4 regions of the Neobacillus niacini genome follow, and region 4 is predicted to be linked to each of the others. Evidence: riboswitches for the same ligand, from Rfam matches in the RefSeq annotation. Region 4 holds a riboswitch; each other region holds the start of a gene.
The links. A riboswitch is a leader RNA that binds a small molecule or an ion and turns the genes downstream of it on or off. The one in region 4 is predicted to bind thiamine pyrophosphate.
Positions count from the first base shown of each region.

Region 1 (5,820 bases), 1.5 Mb from region 4:
TTAAACCGTTATATTGAAAAAGAAGTGATTCCGGTGAGTTCAAAGCATGGGATTGGACAGGTGGTCTTTTCTCCTCTCGCTCAGGGAATTTTAACAGGAAAATATAAAGGAAATACCATTCCAGAGGATAGCCGAGCCTCCAATGCAGAAATCAACAACTTCATGAAAGGGATGTTGAATGAGACTACCTTTACGAAGGTAGAGCAATTAGAGAACATTGCAAAAGAATTAGAAATCACGCTGCCTAGCCTTGCGTTAGCCTGGATTTTACGTCAGCCAAATGTTTCAAGCGCATTAATTGGTGCAAGCAGACCAAGCCAAGTAGAAGAAAATGTCAAAGCTGTCGAAATTGAACTTCCGAGTGAGGTTATTGAAAAAATTGAGGGGATTTTGGCATAGAAACAATTTTAGCTCATTCCATTGATAAGTAAGCAGTTTAATCTTTAGGCTCTGTTATTATTCATTGTTGATTTTCATGGTGGTATGGAAAATCATAGGCGGAGGATTTCCTTTTAATGTATATGAGGAAGCTCAAAAAGCTAATATAAGCGGAGATTTTCCGCTTAACTGCTCTAAATAGGACAAAATCCAAAGGTTTGGATCATATAAAAGGAAAAACTCCTCTTAATATATAAGAAAATATGGATATTTCGCAATTCAGTCGGAATTTCTCCGCTTATTTTTTCATATCAACATTTAGTTATAACAGAGCCAATCTTTAAAAAGAAGAATAATACACCATTAAAAATAGAGTGCTAAATCTTTAAAGGTTTTAGCACTCTATTTTTGTTGTTTTTTACAATAATCCCTGCCTTGTATTGGAACAGGCTCGGCCAAAAGACCTGTTACGACAAATTATCAATTCGCTCATAGGACTTTTTAATTAAAAACCGTGAAAGATGAGGATTTTTGAAAGAATAAGGAGGACTTTAAATATGAATAAAGAAATATATACATACAAACCACGATTCATTGGACCATATAAGTTATTTTGACAGTTTACGAGAAGAACTGCGCTATAAAAAAGAAAATGAGTAGATCACCCTGGTACTTTTTCCATAATGAAATTAGCTGTAGAGAGATTTAGATTAAGTCATTTTATTCAGCAAATTAAACTAGGTATGAAAGAAGGGATTCGATATGATTGAAAATTTCTTTGCTGACTATAAAAAATTTGTTGTAATACCAGAAGATGAAAGCCAAGTTAATAATGAAGTATTTGATCCCAAAAAGTATGCAGGATATTATATACTAACACTTTCCATTTTTGATTCTCGTTTATCAACTTGGAGAGATGCGAGTAAATTTGAGATTGATATTGAAAAAAGTATCAAAACCGTTCTAAGAAATATTAATCAAATGCAGCGTGAGAAGTACCATTTTCATTTACTAGAAATAGATAAATTTAAAAATTATTTTATCTTGGCTCTTTCTACTAAAACTAGATTTAATCCAGGGGAAGAAGATGACCGTATAGCATATGTTATTGATAGAATCCTAACGAATCCTTTTTATGTAGGGCAAAATTGGTTTAAGTTAATTGGTGAAAGAGGAAGAGTGGCCCGTAAACTCTTTTGCTACTCCTTTAAGGAATATGTAGCGGCGAACTTAAACCAGTCAAAAAGGGAAGACAAATATGAAAACATCAGTGAATTAATCCCTAAAAATGGAGAGATTAAGCTGATTAAAAGTGCTCAGAAAATGGAAGTTCTCTAAAAACACAGGTAACTGTTGCATGTCCTTGGCGTGTCAGATTGGGCCATTGGCGACATTTTTTTAAAAAGTAAAAACCGATATAGAAGACAACTTCATGAATTGAAACGAAAAGAAGGAGACAACCAAAAATTTGGTCTCCTTCTTTTTTCGTTCAGTGAACACTAAATCACTGCCTTCTTCTAATAAATTCTTTCATCATTAGGAACCCTAGGCAGGTTCCAAGAATGAAACGAGCTCAGAGTCTACCCGTCATCAAAAAGATTAAATTCCCATAGACCAGGGACCACGACTTCATTCTTCTCTGACAATTAAAACTTTTGCGTAGGGTTTTCTACCTAGAAAACAGCAAAGGCACAACTAGGTTTAACCACTAGTGGTGCCTTTTTGCGCGCAAAACTTTCGATTGTCCACTTTAAGAACCGTCCCCCTAGTCTCGATTTATATAAAAAAGCTATAAATAAGAAACAAAATAAACATTTTAAATATAAAAAAAGATTCTGTTAATCTAATTATAGAAAATTTAAAACTGATTTTATCGGGAGGGTTTTACATGATTAGTGTGGAACAGAATCAGAAATTAACTAGAATTGGTAAAGGGACATTTAGATACCGTAATTGAACAAGTAGAAAAACAGTTAACGGGAGAAGAAAGGAAAACGAATGAAGTCCTTCAGAAATCGAAACAAATAGTTGAGGATCAAAGGACATTACAAATAGAGTGCTAAATCTTCAAATGATTTGGAAACTCTATTCTTTTTGTTTTATTCATTTACAAGAAAAGTGCTAGGGGTATCCCTTTAATGCTCCCTCGCACCTTTTTTCTCTTGTTATACCCTCCAATAATCAAAATCAGAAAATTGACATTTCTAATCAGTGTGCTAATATTAACCATGTAAGGTGATTATTTCAAATGAATAGATGAATCAAATCCGCTAGAGGTGCCTTTTTAAAAGGCTGAGATTGAAGTGCTACTTCGGGACTCTATGAACCTGATCTGGGTAATACCAGCGTAGGGAAGTGGGAAATTCAATATTTGGAGAGCAAATGCTTATTTCAAATTTTTCAACCACTTTCTTACTATAGGAAGTGGTTTTTTGCTGTTTACTTGATCATTGATAAGCAGAATCTTCATATAGGAGGGACTTGTATTTTAACGAGTGTACATGGCAAAGAGTTACATATTATCTCCAATGGTAAAATGGCAATCGAACAGTTAGTGGGAATTGTAAAGGATATTCATCCCTATATAACGGCCATTCATATACGAGAAAAACAAAAAAGTGCTAGGGAACTATTTCAAACCGTCGAACTTTTAACAAAAAATAACATACCACTATCAAAGATCATGATTAATGACCGGGCAGATGTTGCACTCGTAACAGGGGCGAGAGGCGTTCAATTAGCCTTTCATAGTTTAGATGCAGCCAGTGTAAAAGAAAACTTTCCTCAGCTTAGGATAGGGAGTTCTATCCATTCCTATCATGAAGGTCTAAAAACAAAAGAGAAGGGTGCAGATTACGTTCTATACGGACATGTTTTCCATTCTCAATCAAAACCAGGTAAGATCCCAAAAGGTCTTGAGGAATTAAAAATGCTATCAAATTTAGATATTGATGTGATTGCCATTGGAGGGATAACACCTGATAATACGGAGCAGGTTCTACGGGAAGGGGCAAAAGGGATTGCTGTTATGTCAGGTGTTTTAGAAGCGCGTGACCCATTATTGGCAGTAAAGGCTTATCGTAAGGCATTAAATAAAGGGGGTGAATAAATTGGAAAATTCATTTGATGTTGCCATAATCGGTGGTGGAATTAACGGAGCCTCGATTGCCTATCAGCTATCAAAAATAGGAAGAAAAGTAATCATTATTGAGAAGAATCAATTGGCTTGCCAAGCTTCAAGTGCAGCTGCAGGAATGCTAGCAGCACAAGCGGAGCTGGAACAAGACGGTCCCTTATTCCAGATGGCTTTAAAAAGTCAGAAGATGTTTTCTGATCTCTCTGGTGAGTTATTTGAATACAGCGGAGTCGATATTGAGTATGTGAATAAAGGAATGTTTAAAATTGCAGAATCCGAAGAAATCGCATTAGAAGTAAAAAAACAGGTCACCTTTCAAAGGAAGTGGGATCCGGCAATAAAATGGCTTGATACAAAGGAATTAAGAGAAATGGAGCCATCCCTGTCACCTAGTTTAGCTGGTGCAATGTATCTCCCGAATGATGGTCATGTGCAGCCAGCAAAGTTAACACAAGCTTTTGCAAAAGCAGCTGTCCAATTCGGGGCGGAAATACGCCAAAATACGGAGGTCCTTTCTTTTAAATTTGAAAACAGTCAGGTGAAAGGCGTTATAACCAGCAATGGCATTGTAAACTGTGATCAAGTTGTCGTTGCCACTGGAGCTTGGTCTGCAAAATTAATGCGTGAATCAGGAATGGAGATTCATGTGTATCCCGTGAAAGGCGAATGCTTTTCCGTTAGGTCGGAAAAGCCGATCATCAACACAACGATTTTTTCAGATAAACGCTGTTATCTCGTACCAAAACGGAATGGGGAAATTTATATCGGTGCGACCATGATTGAAAATACATATGATAACTCCGTTACACCTAAGGGTATCGCAAGATTAATAGAAAGAGCCACTCAACTGGTTCCGCAGATTCAGGATGCTGCATGGGAGCGAGTGTGGTCTGGAATTAGACCTCAGACAGGAGATGGACTTCCTTATATTGGTGAGCATCCAAGATGGAAGGGGTTATTTGTTGCTGCCGGGCATTTTAGAAATGGGATTTTATTAAGTCCTATTACAGGGAAATTAGTAGCTGATTTAGTAGCAGACAGTTTGCAAAATGATGATCTACTCTCAGCTTTTCACTTAGAAAGACACAAAGAAAAAGTAGGATTGGAGGTAAATACATGAGGGTAGTATTAAATGGGGAATTAATCCAATTACCAGAACAGGTAGTATTTATATCCGATGTTCTGGAACATTATGAAATTCATAATAAGGTCGTTATTGTGGAAGTAAACGGTGAAATCGTAAACAAGGTAGATCACCAAAGTACTAGATTATCAGATAAAGATCGAATCGAAATAGTCCATTTTGTAGGAGGCGGTTGATATGTTAAAAATAGGTTCATTATCCTTTCAGTCTCGTTTGTTGCTTGGAACGGGAAAGTATCCAAGCTTTGACATCCAAAAGGAAGCGGTGGAAGTTTCCGAAGCAGAAATTCTTACGTTTGCGGTTAGACGAATGAAAATTTTTGAAGCAAGCCAGCCTAATTTTTTAGAACAGCTAGATACCAATAAATATAGGCTGCTGCCAAATACGGCTGGAGCGAAAACAGCAGCAGAGGCTGTCCGGATCGCAAAACTAGCGAAAGCTTCAGGCCTATGCGACATGATTAAAGTGGAAGTAATCGGCTGTGATAAAACCTTACTTCCTGACCCGATTGAAACCCTAAAGGCAACGGAAGAATTGGTGAAGGAAGGCTTTATCGTCCTCCCTTATACCTCTGACGATGTAGTTTTAGCTAGGAAACTTCAAGAAGCAGGCTGTCATGCGATTATGCCAGGAGCCTCGCCGATAGGTTCTGGTCAAGGTATCATCAATCCTGTTAACCTCAGCTTTATTATCGAACAAGCGGTTGTACCCGTTATCGTGGATGCTGGTATTGGATCACCAGCTGATGCAGCATTGGCTATGGAATTAGGGGCCGATGGTGTGTTATTAAATACGGCTGTATCAGCAGCGAAGGATCCGGTAAAAATGGCAAAAGCAATGAGATTAGCGATTGAAGCTGGACGATTGGGCTATGAAGCCGGTCGAATCGAGAAAAAGAGATACGCTTCAGCAAGCAGTCCAAAGGAAGGAATGAGTATCGGGTGAATAATCGGTACTCACGACAAGAACTATTTTCACCTATTGGAAAAGAGGGACAACAACAAATCTTCAATAAGCATGTACTCATAATAGGAGCAGGGGCACTTGGAACAGCAAGTGCCGAAGCACTCGTCCGTGCTGGAATCGGTAAACTAACGATTGTTGATCGTGATTATGTAGAATGGTCTAACTTACAGCGGCAGCAATTATATACAGAGAATGA
Region 1 is NZ_CP183883.1:3,961,906-3,967,725, reverse strand. Features, by position in the region: gene ACN6MT_RS19580 (aldo/keto reductase family protein) at 1-399, shown strand, start outside; gene ACN6MT_RS19575 (hypothetical protein) at 1,141-1,716, shown strand; TPP riboswitch at 2,641-2,749, shown strand; gene ACN6MT_RS19570 (thiamine phosphate synthase) at 2,750-3,487, shown strand; gene thiO (glycine oxidase ThiO) at 3,489-4,634, shown strand; gene thiS (sulfur carrier protein ThiS) at 4,631-4,834, shown strand; gene ACN6MT_RS19555 (thiazole synthase) at 4,836-5,603, shown strand; gene ACN6MT_RS19550 (thiazole biosynthesis adenylyltransferase ThiF) at 5,600-5,820, shown strand, end outside.
Region 1: it holds a riboswitch for thiamine pyrophosphate, as region 4 does, so the genes downstream of both, ACN6MT_RS19570 (thiamine phosphate synthase) here and thiT (energy-coupled thiamine transporter ThiT) in region 4, are expected to answer to the same signal.

Region 2 (5,820 bases), 1.7 Mb from region 4:
GTTACCGCTCAAAATACACTTGGGGTTCAAGCAGTATTTCCCATGACGGCTGAAGCAGTCAGCAAACAAATACAGTCAATTGGCGAAGATATGGGAGCAAATGCCATTAAAACAGGCATGTTATTTAATGCAGAGATCATCAAAGCTGTTTCTGAAAAAATTGAATACTACAACTGGCAAAATGTCGTGGTTGACCCCGTTATGATTGCTAAGGGTGGAGCGTCCCTGCTTCAAATTGAGGCGATTTCGGCATTAAAACAGTATTTGTTGCCACTAGCGATGGTCGTTACACCGAATATTCCTGAGGCGGAAGTATTAACAGGAATGTCGATTAAAACGAATGAGCATAAACAGGAAGCTGCTAAACGACTTTATGACTTAGGCGTTAAGCATGTGGTTTTAAAAGGTGGCCATGATGAAGACCGTGATGTGTCAGTAGATCTTTTATTTGATGGGAAGGAATTTAAGACCTTTACGAGTAAAAGAGTTCAAACCAAGAATACTCACGGAACAGGATGTACATTCTCAGCAGCTGTCACGGCTGAAATAGCCAAAGGTTTAAGTGTGTATGAAGCTGTATCAATAGCGAAGCAGTTTATCCAGGCAGCCATAGAAGATCAGCTGCTGATTGGTCAAGGTCATGGGCCAACCAATCATTGGGCATTTCGAAAAAGAATGTTAACGATAAGGTAGGTGACCAGGTTGAATTTTCAAAATAGTGATTCATTAAGAGAGGCATTGAACGTTTACTTTATTATGGGAAGTCCCAACTGTAAGGACCATCCTGTTCGTGTTCTGCAGGAAGCGATTGAAGGTGGAATCACCCTTTATCAATTTCGTGAAAAAGGAATCGGAGCTTTAACCGGGGATCAAAAGCTTGAACTGGCTCGACAACTTCAACAACTATGCAGAGAAAACCACATCCCTTTTATTATTAATGACGATATCAGTTTAGCCATTTCACTTAATGCGGACGGTGTTCATATCGGGCAGGATGATGAACCCGTGGAGGAAGTAAGAAAGAAGCTTGGCGAAGATAAAATCATTGGCGTTTCCGTACATAGCTACGACGAGGCTGTCACAGCCTTAAAGGGAGGAGCCGATTATTTTGGGATCGGTCCCGTTTTTCCAACGAAAACCAAAGAAGACGCCAAGCCTTCAAACGGTACGAAGCTTATCGAAGAACTTCGACACAAAGAATTTAGCATTCCGATTGTGGGAATTGGCGGAATCACTGCGGATAATGCAGGGTCGGTTATCACAGCAGGAGCGGATGGCGTTTCGGTTATAACTGCGATTAGTCATGCTCCTTCTGTTACTGAAGCAGCTAAATCGTTAAGAAAAAGTGTGTTAGAGATACGATCTTGATTTAACGAGATTTTTTTTGATTTTTGTTAGGGAGTTATGGAAGTTAATTTATTCGTGCCCGCAATAACTCATTTTTGTGGAAAACGGTAACGAAACGGTACTATTCATGCCCGTCAAAGCGGATTTTTGTGAAATACGGTAACGAAACGGCACTATTCGTGCCCGCCAAAGTAAATATAGGCGGTTTGCGGTAACGAAAAGCAATACTCGGACCCGCATCGTCCACGGAATAACATAATCAACAACAGAACCATTCTATTAAAATTTCATACTAGCACTGGGGGAGCCGGAATAGGCTGAGATTAGACTTGTAGTGGTCTTAAACCCCTGAACCTGATCTGGGTTATACCAGCGTAGGGAAGTGAACGATCCAAAACCTGTTTTTTGAGGCAATGGTATCGTATGAACCAGTTATCCCCCAGTGCTTATTAAAAACTTGGAGGGATTTTTTTTATGAGAAAAACACACAAACTCACATTGACTGCAATGATAATCGCGATTGGCACACTTTCGAGTAATTTATTCTATATTCCAATCGGTTTCACAAAGGTGTTTCCGATTCAGCATTTCTTAAATGTTTTGTCTGCTGTTCTCTTAGGACCGGTTTATGCCGTTGCCCAGGCACTATGTGTCTCCATTCTGCGAAATATGATGGGAACGGGTTCACTCTTTGCATTTCCAGGTAGTATGGTGGGTGCCTTATTAGCGGGACTTCTTTTTATGAAAACCAGAAAGATTTATATGGCGTTTATCGGTGAAGTAATAGGAACAGGCATTCTTGGAGCGATACTATGCTATCCAATCGCAACACTATTATTAGGTCAAGAAGCGGCAGTATTTGGCTTTATCCCGTTATTTATTTTTAGCTCGATCGCGGGTGCACTGATTGGCGCCATCATTCTTTCCGTCTTTTTAAAGAAGAAAATACCTGTGCTAACTCAACATGGAACTACTTTGAAATAGAAAGGAACTTACCTTCATGGAACAGCAGAAAATCATACAGTATTTACTAACGATTCTTCAATCAGATTCGCTTTCAGAAGATGAATTTAATCAAAACGCCTTACAACTATTCGCTTATCAATACACCAATAACCTTCCATTCCGGAAGTTTTGTCAGCAAAAAGGCAAAACCATCCGGACCGTAAAAACGTGGAAGGACATACCAGCGGTACCGATTAATGCTTTTAAGGAGGTACCACTAACGTGTACACCACCTGCAGAAGCAGAGAGATACTTTATGACAAGCGGTACCACACTAGGTATAAAAGGGAAACACTACCATCCGACCTTAGAGGTATGGAATCATTCAATGAAAACTTATTTTAAACAGCGCTTTATGAAAGAAACTGAAAAAATCAGAATGGGAATTCTGTTCCCGACGGAAAAAGAAATGCCAAATTCCTCATTAGCTCGCTATTTAGCGCTTGCGAAGCAGGAGTTCGGCACGGAGGAGAGTCACTATCTCCTAGGTGAAAATAGGATTGAAATCGAGAGACTCATTCAAGAATTGGAGCATGCAGAACGCTCTGGTGAGCCATATGCATTATTAGGGGCTTCCTACAGTTTTGTTCATCTGTTTGAAGAACTAACAAACATCGGACGGAGTTTCCAACTGCCGCCTGGAAGCAGAATTTTGGATACGGGTGGATATAAAAATCAGTCAAAAGAATGGAAACTGGATGATTTTTACCATGAGTTATCAAGAGTATTAGGTGTTCCAAGAAAAGATTGCATTAACATGTATGGTATGACGGAATTGAGTTCACAGCTCTATGATTCTGGAAATGAACGGGTTCCGTCTGTTAAGTCCGGTCCTCATTGGTTGAAAACGAGAATCATAGACCCGTTAACAGGTGAAGACGTCGCTGAGGGAGAACGCGGGGTCATCGTTCATTGTGACCTTGCCAACTTCAATTCTGTCACCACCATTTTGACCGAAGACTTAGGAATGAAAGTGGATGGCGGGTTTCTCCTCTTAGGCAGGGTACAAGGTACTGAGGCGAAGGGCTGTTCGATTGCGGTTGAAGAATTTATCAAGGCTGCAAAGGGAGCTGCACGATGAGAGAAAGAGTTGGATACCTTCCCGATATTGGGGATGAGGTAATAGAGTCAAAGATTCTTACATTTTCAAGAAAAGGTGTGACTCTAGAAGTAGAAGCGCCGTTACTTACTAGAAAGCAAATGCAACAAGTGAGCGAGAAGGTTAAAAAAGCCAGTACCGAAGTGTTAAAAAAAATGACGATTACGGAGATTATTACCATTATTGACACCGCCATTGAAGTTATGCTCGACCGGAACTCAACCTACCGGAAGAAAGCAGAAAGGCTGCTGCCAATTGTAACTGGTTACGATGAAGAAATGATTCGACTCGGACTTACGTCTTTTTTAAAAAAGTTCCGCAAACAGGAGCTGCAGCGCTTCGTGGTTGAGGACCTAGGAAACCCCTTGCTGCTCGATGATTTTCAACCTCGCATAAAGAGAGGGTTTTCTAAAGCAGTCGGATCTGAATTAATTCTCCATGTATGGGCTGGAAATGTACCAGCCCTCCCGTTATGGAGTCTCATTTCAGGGTTATTGGTGAAATCAGGTAACATTGGCAAGGTATCGAGTGCGGAGCCGTTGTTTGCCGGATGGTTCGCACAGGTTTTAGTGGAAGTTGCTCCTCAACTCAAGGATTGCCTAGCGGTTGTCTGGTGGAAGGGCGGAGATGAGGATCGAGAAAAGGAGTTTTTTACGTATCCAGATGTGGTGGTCGGTTATGGAAGTAATCAGTCACTAGAATCAATGAGTCGTAGAATCCCAGTCACCACTCGTTTCTTGCCATTTGGTCATAAAGTCAGTTTCGGGGTAATCAGCAACACTGCACTGGACTCGCGAAAAGCATTAATCACTGCTCATCATGCAGCATTCGACATTATTCAATTCGATCAGCAGGGTTGTTATTCTCCTCATATTTTCTATGTTCAGAAAGGGGGAAATGTATCACCCGAAGCGTTTGCACAGTATCTCGCCCAGGAACTCGAAAGTTATCAAAAGAGATACCCTAGGCGCACTTTGTCCTTGGAGGAAATGACAGCCGCTATCCATTGGCGTAACCAAGAAGAAATATCATCTTATACCAGATCCGCCAAACAGGTATGGGGTCAAACTGAAAATCATTGGACTGTTGTCTATGAAGCAGGTGCGCTGTTTTCACCAACCTGTTCCAATCGAGCGGTGAAGGTCATACCATTTGAAACCGTAGATGATATTTTGCCTAATCTTAAACCCTATCGTTCCTTTTTACAAAGTGCAGGTGTGGCTGCTGCCCCGAGGGAACTTTTTCAATGGGCTGAAAAGTTAGGAAATGTGGGGGTAACAAGAATCACCTCTATAGGAAAGATGACTTCTCCGGAATCAGGCTGGCACCATGATGGCCGTTTTAATTTACTAGATTTGGTTCAAATGATTGATATAGAGCATTCAGCCGAAGAGTATGCAGAGAATTTTGCCGCTTATATCGATTAGGAGGATAGAAAATGGCTTATTTGAGTTTACAAGATGTTACCTACAGCTATGCAAAAAATAATGTGATTGTTGATGCCGTGAATTTCGATGTAGAAAAAGGAAAGTTTCATAGTTTGTTAGGTAAAAGCGGTTGTGGAAAAACCACGTTGTTAAAGCTGGCGGCGGGATTATTAATCCCAAATGAGGGTTCCATACTTTTACAAAATGAAAAAATAAAACCGTCCGAAAGAATTGGATTTGTGTTTCAAGCACCGACTCTCTTGGAATGGAAAACAGTAGTAGATAATGTTCTTTTACCTGTATCGCTTAAACGTAAAGTAACCAAAGAACATGTAGAAAGAGCAGAATCCCTTTTAGAAAGTATGGGTCTAACTCATTTAAAACAGGAATACCCATCTCGTTTATCAGGCGGACAGCAAAGTCGTGTTTCGATTGCGAGGGCGCTGATTGGATCTCCAACCCTGCTTTATATGGATGAGCCTTTCTCAGCACTTGATGCGATTACAAGAGAGGAACTTCAGGACGATCTGCTGCACCTTTGTGAAGTTCATCAAATGACGGTGTTATTTGTTACCCATGATATTTCAGAAGCAGTCTACTTATCAGATAGTATTGCGGTGATGGATAAAGGGAATATCATCAAGCATTTTTCCGTGAATTTTCCAGATCGACACACAACCGATTTTCGTTATTCTGGACAGTTTAGTCAGCTTTGCTTGGAAATCCGGACCGCCATTAGTGGAGGACAACGATGAAAAAAGTTTCGGTATATTCCTGGTTATTATTCATCTTGATATTGATCGGATGGGAAATGCTGGCCAAGCAAATGTCCGAATTAGTCCTTCCAGCACCTTCCGTTGTGGTCACAACCCTGATAGATGGATTAAAAAGCGGTTATTATACTCCGCATATTCTCAGAACCAGTTTGGAGATTGTTGTTGG
Region 2 is NZ_CP183883.1:3,833,116-3,838,935, reverse strand. Features, by position in the region: gene thiD (bifunctional hydroxymethylpyrimidine kinase/phosphomethylpyrimidine kinase) at 1-693, shown strand, start outside; gene thiE (thiamine phosphate synthase) at 757-1,368, shown strand; TPP riboswitch at 1,638-1,745, shown strand; gene thiW (energy coupling factor transporter S component ThiW) at 1,822-2,331, shown strand; gene ACN6MT_RS18970 (long-chain fatty acid--CoA ligase) at 2,348-3,433, shown strand; gene ACN6MT_RS18965 (acyl-CoA reductase) at 3,430-4,878, shown strand; gene ACN6MT_RS18960 (ABC transporter ATP-binding protein) at 4,890-5,633, shown strand; gene ACN6MT_RS18955 (ABC transporter permease) at 5,630-5,820, shown strand, end outside.
Region 2: it holds a riboswitch for thiamine pyrophosphate, as region 4 does, so the genes downstream of both, thiW (energy coupling factor transporter S component ThiW) here and thiT (energy-coupled thiamine transporter ThiT) in region 4, are expected to answer to the same signal.

Region 3 (5,820 bases), 1.4 Mb from region 4:
TGCCTCTACGGGGAATTCGTGTCAGGGCTCCTTCCTTTACCAATTCCTCAATGGCCTTACGTATCGTAATACGGCTTACGTTATAGATTTCACAAAGTTCTGCTTCAGTTGGAATCTGCTCGTCCGGTTTATATTTTCCAGTTTGGATATCATTCTTCAACATTTGCCTAACTTGCATGTATAATGGCTGTGGGGTTGAAGGATTTAAACTCATACTAAATCCATCCTTATCCGTCATTTGACAATTATACTAATCATTATACATTGATTGACTACAACAGTCACCAAGCACCAAAGTATTGAATCGTCTTCGCTGCCGTTTCGGCTCCCAACTCTAAACATTTGGCAGTAGAAAAACCCTTCAATTTTCCATAAATAAACCCAGATATAAAAGAATCTCCCGCTCCCATTGTATCTACCACATCTACTTCTACTACACCGCTTTTATAGAATTGTTCACCATCATAAGCAAGTGATCCATTCTCACCTAAAGTCGCTATAGTAATTTTTGAGCCATTATTCTTTACATCCTTTAAAAATTGGCGAATAAAAGGATCATCCTGCGTATAGGAAAAGAATGAATAATCCACGTACTGTGGCAGGGTTTTGACAAGTCTATGATCTAATTGGTTAGAAAAATCAAAGGATGTCTGTAATCCCATTTCTTTAAAATGAGAATAATACTCTTCTACATGCCCCCAAACACCAGCATGTACTAGTTGATGATGTTTTCCAATAAAGTCAAGTTCGTTCTGTGTTAAGATGAAGTCGGCCATCACACCTTCATCATAATCTCCAAAAACACGATCATTATTGACCAGTTCGACAAAGGTAACAGCCGTTTTTCCGTTCTTCTTTGATAGATGAGAAATATCAACACCCTTTTTTGAAATCTCATTTTGCATTAATTCACCATAAGTATCGCTGCCAACCCAGCCAATATAAGAGGAATCAGCACCTAATTCTGTTAAATAAACGGCTACATTGACAGGGTTCCCTCCAGGATAGGCCTTCCCGCTTGTTTGGTAGACATCCATACAATTATCTCCGACTGTTGCAATCCTCATCTTTATTCCCTTCTTTCTTAAACATTAAGGAACGAGCACTACTAAGTAAGTAGTGCTCACAGGCATTTTAATACTCCATTTGTCGGTAATATCTTCTTAGCGTTAAGGGATGATTTCTTTCCCGCTCAAGATATACGCTGATTCGACTTAAGACAGACCAATTGATACTGACAGCAAAGTGTTTTCTAAACTCTTCACTAATCCCTTCCATCTTAAAATCCTTTGTATCAATTACAGTGAGCTGGTTTGTAATCTTTTCAGCGAATCTTTCCACACGGTCCATTAGTGGTCGTGTTTCATCTTCACCCTTTAGTAAAATAACACTCGTATCTTCGACCACCAATTCCAGTGTACCGTGGAAAAATTCTGCTGCATGTATCGACCTCGCATGAATCCATTGCATCTCTTCTAAAATACACATAGCATAGGAATATGTATTCCCCCATAAATTGCCGGAGCCAACCATCATGTGATAGTCCGTGTCCTTGTGCTTAATTGCAAATTCCTCAGCGGTTTTATCAAAAGCTTTCACAGCATTTAAAATGGCCTGCGGTAATAATGCCACCTCTTTTGTAAACTGCTCATATTGCGGGAACTCGTTATTGTTATACATGAAACGGAATACGAACATATACAGAAGCATGAAGAACGTATCAAAAGAATGTGTTTCAGATCCAGTTGTGATACAGTGGTCCACAATTTGAGTTAACGGCGTGTTCGGCTCCGCTACTAATGCAATGGTAGTTGCACCTGCTGCCTTACAAAACTCTGCTGCTTCAACTGTTTCTTTCGTTGTTCCCGATACAGATGTAAAGATACAAACGGAATCCTTGCTAAAATGCCTATTATTCATCACCATGAATTCAGCAGCAATTTCCGCATGAACATCAATAGTAGAATTCGATTTTAATATATATTCATAAGGATACATCATCGCTATTGTTCCGCCAGCACCAATCAGGAAAATATTGCTGTAGCCCTTTTTGCATATTCCATCAACAATATCTTCGATTTGCCCGCGGAAAGCAAGGCCTTCTTTTTCTACAAGTCTTAGAAATAATTCTTCATCATATTTTAACATCAACATTTTCCTCCTTAACTATATAACTACTTTATAATTTTATAAATTTAGTAAAAAACGAACTAACTTCCTAGTTTCACTTGTATTATGCAACTAGATTGCTTTTGTTTTTCGAGCCATATTTCTTTTCCCAATAGTAATAAACAGGGAGACCTGTTGCAATGACAATCAGTGCAGCAATCATCCCTTCTATTGGGGCCCAAGTGAAAGTTCCCCAAGCAAGCCATGCTGCACCAAGGATAGCTAAAATCGTGGTCAATCGCCAAACCGGCATACGATAAACGGGCTTATAATCCTCACGTTTACGGCATTTATAAACTGCAGCAAAATCCATAATATTAATGAGCAATTGAATGAGCGTAAAATATCCCAGTAATGCTGTTAAATTACTAAACATCACAAGAATACAGGCATATGCAACCTGAACAATAATAGAAAAACTTGGTGTTTCATATTTCGGATGAACCTTCGCAAAACGTTGAAAGAATAGACCATCCTTTGCCATTGCATATTCCAGACGAGGCTGGAACATAATGCACGAGCTCAACGATCCCAATATGACAATAATTGCTGTAACAGCAACAAATGAGGAGGCAACATCAGAGAGTCCCGGGATATACTTGACAGCGTCAGATACCGCAGCACTAGAATTAATTAATTTTTCAAAAGGCATTAAACCTATAATACAAACAGCAAGCAATGTATATAACGCCAAGACTATTAAAACTGAGCTAATAAGAGCTCGCGGCAGGACCTTTCCTGGATTTTTGAATTCCCCAGCCATAAAACAAATTGCCGCCATTCCCGTATACGCCCAAGTAGTAGCAGAAACACCACCTATTAAACTTGTTTTCACTTCACCGGACGCCGGTACATAGGAAAAGTTCCCAGGGTTTAAATACATAAGCCCCAATCCGATGACAATTAGGAATGGAATGATTTTCACGGCCGTAATAATGACTTGGAACTTGCCGCCTTCTTTTACACTTCGATAATGAATGGAAGTAATGATGAGAATGATTGCAATCGCAAGTAATTTTCCAGCCATACCATTGAAAAATGGTAAAAAGGATGCTACATAGGAAACAATCGCCAATGCCATAATGGCAATCGATGGTGGATCTAATGCCCAGAACGTGGCCCAACCATATAGAAAGCCCAAAGGTCTCCAACCTGCTTTATTTAGGTACACATAGCCGCTTCCGTTTTGAGGATATGCTGTCGCTAATTCCGCGAGCACCATGACCTGTGGAATAGCAATGATTCCGCCAATAATCCATGCAAGAATAGAAATAGCGGGTGTACCAGCAGCTTTTGCCACATCACCAGAAGATACAAAAATTCCCGAACCAACAGTCGTTCCAACCGCAATGGCAAGAGCTGCCCAAAATCCAAGTTTTCGCGTAAGAGTCACATTACTCATAAAGAGTTCCTCCAAGTCAGATGGTAAGATTCCTAATTCCTTTATTTTCTTAAAAGATTTTTTCTTGCATTCCTGTCAGTTTAATTTGATTAACCCTCCTTTTTGAAAACGCTTTTTTATTTGTTATGTCTTGTATTATAATCAGATATTATAAAAATTACAATAACCAATTTATTAAATATCTTTAAAAATTTTATTCATCACAAAAAAGACGCCTCCTTTAGAAGCGTCTTTTACCTATTAAACAAATTTTTATTGGAAGGAGGTAGTAGTTACCTCTTTTATTTTCTAATTTAGCCTTTCACAGCCTCCATTTTCACAGGCCATTCTTCAAGTTTATAAGCCATATCCCAAAACATATATTCAAGCTGACAGCTAATTAAGAAATGTTCCTTCATCTTTTCCTTTTCTCTCTCTGGTGCATTTTTTGCCCATTCATCTAGGCGGGCACAAAATTTAATCGTAATTGAATCCGTTATACTGCCATAAAAACGAATCCAATCATAAAAAGGATGAGAGCGATCGGGATCCACTTCCGTTAATAATTTCTTCCCAATCTCCCAGTATGTCCACGGACATGGCAATAACACAGCTAAAATTTCCCCTAATGTTCCTTCGTGTGCAACTGTAAGCATATGACGTATATATTGATGTGCTGATGGGGATAACGGATATCCATGTAATACCTCATAGGGAACACCAGCTACCTGACAAAAGTTATGATGTGGATGAATTTCACTGTTTAATATAAATGAAATCTGCTTATTAAACATTTCCATATCTTCACGATTCTCACACTTGGAAACCGCGATTCCATAGATTCGTATAAAGGAATTCAAATATTCAAAGTCCTGTTTAACATAATGAATTAATTGTTCGCTTTTTAAATCCCCCTTTGCAATCCCTTGGACGAACGGATGTTCAAAAATCGCATTAAAAATCGGATTTGCTTCTTTTCTCAATTCTGCTGAAAAACTCATCAAATTTCTCTCCCTTATTATTTATTAGAAGACACTAGAAGGGAGCGGCTGCATTTATAAACACGAAAAAGCCGCTCCAAAAATGGAGCGGCAGAATAGTTATGATAAATATTCATACACAGACTCCACTTTCCTACGCTAGTATGAACTAGATCAGGTTCAAAGGGTCCAAGATAACTCTTGTCTCAGCCATAAAATGGCTCCCCTAGTGGTCTTCCTATTAACTTAGTATTCAGTCTATATTCACTTTCTACTTAAGTCAAACTATTTTTACCGTTAAAAGACAAATCCAATAGTTAATCCCTGCCAGAATTCTTTATATCAGCCTCAACCCGGCTCATGAATTCTTCGACTGCGCTGTATCCTTGCTGCTTTAAGTACCAATTATTTGCAGCAGCCTCTATTAAACCAGCCACATCACGTCCAGGCTGCAGTTGGATTTCCATGCAAGGAATTTTAACACCCATATAGTCGGTATAATGATACTCCTGTTCTAAATCATTATATAAAGCGTCCTTTTCCCACTTCGTTAAGTGAATATCAAGGGATATCCGTGTTTCATCCTGGAAAGCCTTACGACCATATAAACGGACGACATTAAGCAGTCCTATACTACGCAGAGCCAAAAACTCTTTTGATTTTCCATCATGGGTACCCAAAATAGTTTGCGTACTCAGTTTCTTTAGGACCACGATATCATCCGATACCAGCCGGTGGCCACGGCGAATTAATGTGTGGGCCGTCTCACTTTTTCCGACCCCCGAATTACCGCGAAGTAAGATACCGATGCCTGATACATTCATACAAACTCCGTGAACAGATATCTCTGGTGCTAATTCCTTCACCAAGAACGCATCCAATTTAGGGATAAACTCTGAAGTTGTCTCAGGCTGTTTTGTCACTAACAAGGGAATACCCTGTTCTGTACAATGGTGAATTAGATAAGTAAGTCCTTCTTCACCAGCCGTTACGATAAAACATGGCGGATGGTAGTGAACAATATTGCCAATCCGAATTTTACGTTCCTCTCTGCTCAACTTATGTAAGTAGGTAATTTCCTTTTTCCCTAAAATTTGTACTTGTTCCGTCGGAAAAAAGTCAAAGTGGCCCACAAATTCCAAACCCGGACGATGCACCCGGGGCTGTGTAATGACCTTCTGCAGATGGTTTTCCCCAGCCAGTACTTTTAAAGAAAACCTTTGAACCAAGCTTTCTATTGTTACCTTTTTCAACCTATACTCACGTCCTATTAGCCTTTTATTCTAAAAT
Region 3 is NZ_CP183883.1:938,671-944,490, reverse strand. Features, by position in the region: gene ACN6MT_RS04510 (GntR family transcriptional regulator) at 1-214, opposite strand, end outside; gene frlD (fructoselysine 6-kinase) at 282-1,067, opposite strand; gene ACN6MT_RS04500 (SIS domain-containing protein) at 1,135-2,148, opposite strand; gene ACN6MT_RS04495 (amino acid permease) at 2,234-3,571, opposite strand; gene tenA (thiaminase II) at 3,865-4,551, opposite strand; TPP riboswitch at 4,665-4,768, opposite strand; gene hprK (HPr(Ser) kinase/phosphatase) at 4,848-5,783, opposite strand.
Region 3: it holds a riboswitch for thiamine pyrophosphate, as region 4 does, so the genes downstream of both, tenA (thiaminase II) here and thiT (energy-coupled thiamine transporter ThiT) in region 4, are expected to answer to the same signal.

Region 4 (5,820 bases):
TTATAGTCAATTACAACTGTACAGTCAAACGTACTGGTTTATATAATTGGATGGTATTAACATTTTATGAAAAAATTCTTGTTTATATGAGTCGGAAAATTATAAAATTTAAAAAATAAACGTCTTCTACAATGAAGACGCAGCGAGAGGTAATTTAATCGTAAATACTGTTAGCTCGGGAGTTGAAATACAGTGTAAGTTACCTTTATGTTTTTCAATGATTTCTTTACAGACAAATAGACCAAGACCAGTACCTAGTTTTTTTGTTGTGAAAAAAGGCTCAAAAATGGTTTTACTTAATTCAGCAGGAATCATTGGACCATTATTAGAAATAGATATAACAATATGTGTATTATTTTCTATGCAGCATTTAATTTCAATTGTGGGATTTGGTATTCTGTTATGGTTTAACACATCAATCGCATTAAAAATAATATTAATAAAGACTTGTCTCATTTCATCTGCATATCCATAAAGGGTAATATCATCGACGATATCCTTTTTAATTTTCACTTTACCGTCTAAAATACTTGGGTATAAGAAATTTAACACTTCATCAATTAATTTATTCTGATTAAATTGTTCTTTTTCTTTTCCGATTAGTTCTTTTTTAGACAATAGTAAAAATTGTGATATGCGGAAATTAAGCTGATCCAGCTCACTGGAGATAATATCTAGATATTTCATTTCTGGATAGTCTGCTTTTAGAAGCTGGATAAATCCTTGTATAGAAGTAAGCGGGTTTCTAAATTCATGAATAAAACTTGATGTCATTTGTCCTAAAAGGGTTAAACGGTCTTGATGTGTTGAATCTATAAACATCGTTTTTTCTTCAATAATTTTGTTCTTAGCTTCTGTATAATGAGTAACAGCGAAATATAGAAATTTATCAAAGCAGAAGTTTATGTTATTTATGGACTCTTGAAGATCAGCCCATTCTATACCCGTCTTACTTAAATAGCTATATAAAACCGTTCTGCCCAGGTTAACATTATAAACAAAGTCCCCAATATTGATATTAGCTAGGGCTCTTTCTTCAGAAATTTCTATCGCATACTTTTCAATAGAATTTAAGAGTTCCTTTTCACTCATAGTATGCATGTTTAACACTATATTAAAAATGGCTATTCCATTTTGACTTATTTTTTCTTTATAGGGATCGCCTTTAGAAATAACAATGGAATTCTCCCATTCACGAAGCAATTGGTCCTTATTCTTTTCAAAAAAAGCTATTAAATCCATTCGTACTTCAGATAACATCACAGTTTCCTCCTAAGACATTGCCGAACTGATTAAATTAAATTCGTGATGATCGCTTGGAATCCCTTTAAATAAATATAGGTAAATTTTATCAATTTCTATCTCAGTTCTCTTTGTAAATTAATTATAACATGATTGGAAGTTTTACCTTGTAAAAGTACTATGAAAATAGTATATTCAATAATGGACAATTAAATATTTCCACAGGGGGAGCTGCTTTTGGTGGCTGAGAGTGAACGTTCGAGTTCTGACCCTATGAACCTGTTAGTTAAGACTAGCGTAGGGATGTGGTTTGCCGAAAATGAATGCAAGCAATGCAGACTATCCTTATATGTCCTGCATTGCTTTTTTTGTTATATGGCACCATATGAATAGTTCAGCATATCCTTTCGAACGTTCTCCACAATACAAACAAATTAGGGGGAACATGTATGGAGAAAAAGCGTAGTAACACATTATTCTTGGTTGAGGTAGCAGTATTTTCGGCATTAGCATATTTATTAGATTTGGTTTCGGGATTGTTGTCTCTAAAAATATGGCCACAGGGAGGTTCCATATCAATTGCGATGATTCCCATTTTTCTTATGGCATTTCGTTGGGGAGTTAAAGGGGGAATCCTGTCTGGATTTTTACTAGGATTACTTCAGTTCATCCTTGGTTTCTCACAAATCTACACACTTGTGCAAGGAATTATTGATTATGGAATTGCTTTTTCTGTAGTTGGTTTAGCAGGTATTTTTGCTTCTCAAATTAAAGACTCTCTTTCAAACAATAATAGGAGAAAATGGGTCACATTTGTGTTATTGGGAACATTATTAGGCAGTGCACTGAGATACCTTGCTCATGTTATATCAGGAATTGTGTTTTTTGGCGAATACGCACCAGAGGGACAGCCCGTAGCTGTTTATTCCCTTTTATACAATGGGACCTATATGCTTCCAAGCTTTATCGTTTGTGCGATTATTGTCATCCTTGTCATCAGTGCTGCACCGAAAAAAATGATATAAGTTGAAAAATAGAAAAGTCTATGGCTTTTCTATTTTTTTTCGAACTTTTGTCACAAAATCAGCCTTGGTTCATGGTAAAATAATATATAATAAAGATAATCATTCTCAATTAACGTAGGTAAGGGTGATAGCAATGTTCGGGTCGGTTAAAGTAGGAGATAAAGGAAAAATCATTAATATATCGAAAGTTGGACGATTGGTGCAAAGACGGTTGTTGGACCTGGGAATAACGGAAGGTTCTGAGGTTTGTGTTAAATGCGTCATGCCTTTTGGGGGACCAGTCATGATTGAATCATGTGGACAATGTATCGGAATCCGCCGTAAAGAAGCATGTTTAATAGAAGTGGAGAGAGTCTAAATGGAAATCGCACTGATTGGAAATCCCAATACTGGAAAAACTTCTTTGTTTAATAATCTTACAGGGTCCTATGAGTATGTTGGGAATTGGAGCGGTGTTACAGTTGAAAAGAAGGTCGGAGTCTTTAAGAATCATATAGGACGATTAATTGATTTACCAGGAGTTTATTCACTGAATCCATTATCCAAGGATGAAGGGGTGGTGACTACCTATTTCTTAGAGGAACCTGTGGACCGGCTGCTTAATATTTTGGACGCCTCACAATTAGAGCGTAACTTGCATTTAACACTACAATTGCTGGAATATGAAAAGCCTGCCCTTATTGGTTTGAATATGGTCGATGTCGCTGCCAATCGAGGCATACAAATTGATACTGAGAAACTTTCTCAGATTTTAGGAGTACCTGTTGTTCCTGTTGTAGCGCGAAGTGGTAAAGGCTGCGATCAATTAATAGAGGTCATTTCAACCAATTCAAGTTATTCTAAGGTGAAAAAACATGTTTATTATGGAAAAGAAGTCGAAGACGCTATTAGCAAATTAAGTATTGAACTGAACGGTAAAACCGATCATTCACCTAGATGGCTGGCTGTTCAATTATTTGAGGAGAATGAATACGTAAAAAATTATCTATCTAACATTTTAGAAACTGCAAAACTTGAATCATATATTTCTGATTTGCATTCACTATTGATTCAGGACAATGATCATGTAAAAACACTGTCCAATTATATTTATTTAAAGAGAAAAGAAGTTATCGAAAAAATACTAGAAGCTTCGGTTCGAAAGGTAAGTACCGTTGTACCACTGTCAGAGAAGATTGATGCCATCGTTACAAATCGTTATTTAGGAATGCCAATCTTTTTAATATGTATGTATTTAATGTTTATGTTGACCTTTGATTGGCTGGGAACTCCATTATCAGATGTTCTGGATGGAATACTAACTGGGCCAGTGACAATAGGAGTAGAAAAACTCCTTGGCGCTATTCACGCCTCAGACTTTATACATGCATTGATAATTGAAGGACTAATTGCTGGTGTTGGTGGAGTACTTGTGTTTGTGCCACAGATATTTATTCTATTCTTTTTTATATCCTTATTAGAGGATTCTGGTTACATGGCGAGGGTAGCTCTTGTAATGGACAGGATTATGGAGTCTGTTGGGCTGAATGGCAAGGCCTTTATTCCGATGATGATTGGATTTGGCTGTAATGTACCTGGTATTATGGCTGCTAGAACAATTGAAACACCGCGTGAGAGACTAATGACAATACTGTTAACTCCACTAATGTCATGTTCTGCGCGATTACCAGTGTACGCATTATTTGTTGGCGCATTTTTTGTAGGTCATAAAGCACTCGTGGTATTAAGTCTTTATATTCTGGGTATCGTTGTCGCTTTAGTTTTAGCAAAGATATTTACGAAAACATTATTAAAATCAGAAACATCACTATTTGTCATTGAACTGCCGCCTTATCGCCTTCCTCAAATTCAGTCGCTTTGGAGAAGTACGTGGGATAAGGGGAAAGGTTTTGTTAGAAAAGCAGGAACATTCATTTTCGCAGGATCGGTTTTCATATGGCTGTTATCATATGCTGGTCCGGATGGTTTAAAAGTGGATATGGATAACAGCTTTTTAGCGGCTATAGGTAATTTGTTTGCCCCGATTTTAGAACCGATTGGATTCGGTACTTGGCAGGCAGCCGCTTCCTTAATAACAGGATTTTTAGCAAAAGAAGCAATTATATCAACGATGAATATTATTTACTTTGTCCCAAATGATGCGAGCTTACAAGGTTTATTGAGTCATTACTATACACCGCTTGCAGCTTATAGCTTTATGGTCTTTATTCTTTTATATATTCCATGTTTAGCAACTACGGCTACTATTTATAAAGAAACAGGCTCAAAGAAATGGACTATATTTTCCATTCTTTATGCATTATTTATTGCCTATGTTTTATGCTTGATTATTTATCAGGGCGGCAAACTGGTTGGATTAGTCTAAATAAGGAAGGTGTACTGTATGATAGCGAATATCATCATTGGCGCTGCAATATTTGGTTATGCCACTTGGGCATTAGTTAAGTTTGTAAATAAATCTAAAAAAGGGAAATGTGCTGCATGTGACCTCGAAAAATCTTGCTCTAGTCAAAGTCAATGTGGAATTCCGTCTAAATAAGTCCTGAAACTGCTATCGATTTAAAGATAGCAGTTTTTTTCTTTTCATTATGATAGAACTTGTGTAAAATTACACTAATAGGTGTTTTGAAGGAAGGGTTTTTAATTGAAAAGGGATGAAATTATTAAGCTAGTTTCAGATAAACTACGATTAATTCGTACAGAAGCAGGATATACCCAGGATAAAATGGCAGAAATCATTGGTGTTTCAAAGAAAACCTTGGTTCAAATAGAAAAAGGAAGATTGCAAGCAGGCTGGTCTACGGTTGTCACCATTTGTGCTTTATTTAGAGAAACGGAAACCGTTCAATTTTTATTTGGAAATGAACCACTCGAGGTCCTGGAAACTGTAGCACGCGAAGGAATAGATTATCGAGGTATGAAAACCTTTGGAGGGAGAATTTGGTGGCGTCAAATCTCGAGAAAGAACGGATTTATTCTCCAGCAGAATATTCTTAGTAAACATTTCCGGATATTGGACGAAAAACACTATCGAGTGTACAGCAGCTTTGATGAAAAGCAATCCAAAATCCGCTTTAAAGAATTAACCAAGAATGAATAAAGGAAAGCATTCGAATTTTCTAGTCGAATGCTTTTCTTTTTTATATCCATTAAATTGGTTAATTTTTCCCCTTTTTGGGAAAAAGAAAATAATGTCATTCATTCCGTATTATGATTAAGGAGGAATTATGAAAAAGGTAGTGAATAATTGGAAGCGATGGCATATGAACCAGGTATTGGTTCTATCGTTATCTCTTTTAGTTTTGGGCTTTCTTGGTATTGTGTACGCTTATTCCATGGATGCAGATATTTCTTCACTAAAGAATGAACTTCCCCAGGCAACTGTATTTTATGATTTGAATGGTGAGGTTGCAAGTAAAGTATCTGCGAATAAAAATGAAGGTATTTCGATTAATCAGGTACCCGACTCAATGAAAAATGCAGTGATTGCGATAGAAGACCGTCGATTTTATGAACACCATGGTATTGATTATCTTGGTATTACAAGAGCACT
Region 4 is NZ_CP183883.1:5,496,081-5,501,900, reverse strand. Features, by position in the region: gene ACN6MT_RS27025 (histidine kinase N-terminal domain-containing protein) at 127-1,260, opposite strand; TPP riboswitch at 1,457-1,563, shown strand; gene thiT (energy-coupled thiamine transporter ThiT) at 1,692-2,267, shown strand; gene ACN6MT_RS27015 (FeoA family protein) at 2,401-2,625, shown strand; gene feoB (ferrous iron transport protein B) at 2,626-4,632, shown strand; gene ACN6MT_RS27005 (FeoB-associated Cys-rich membrane protein) at 4,651-4,806, shown strand; gene ACN6MT_RS27000 (helix-turn-helix transcriptional regulator) at 4,912-5,367, shown strand; gene ACN6MT_RS26995 (transglycosylase domain-containing protein) at 5,495-5,820, shown strand, end outside.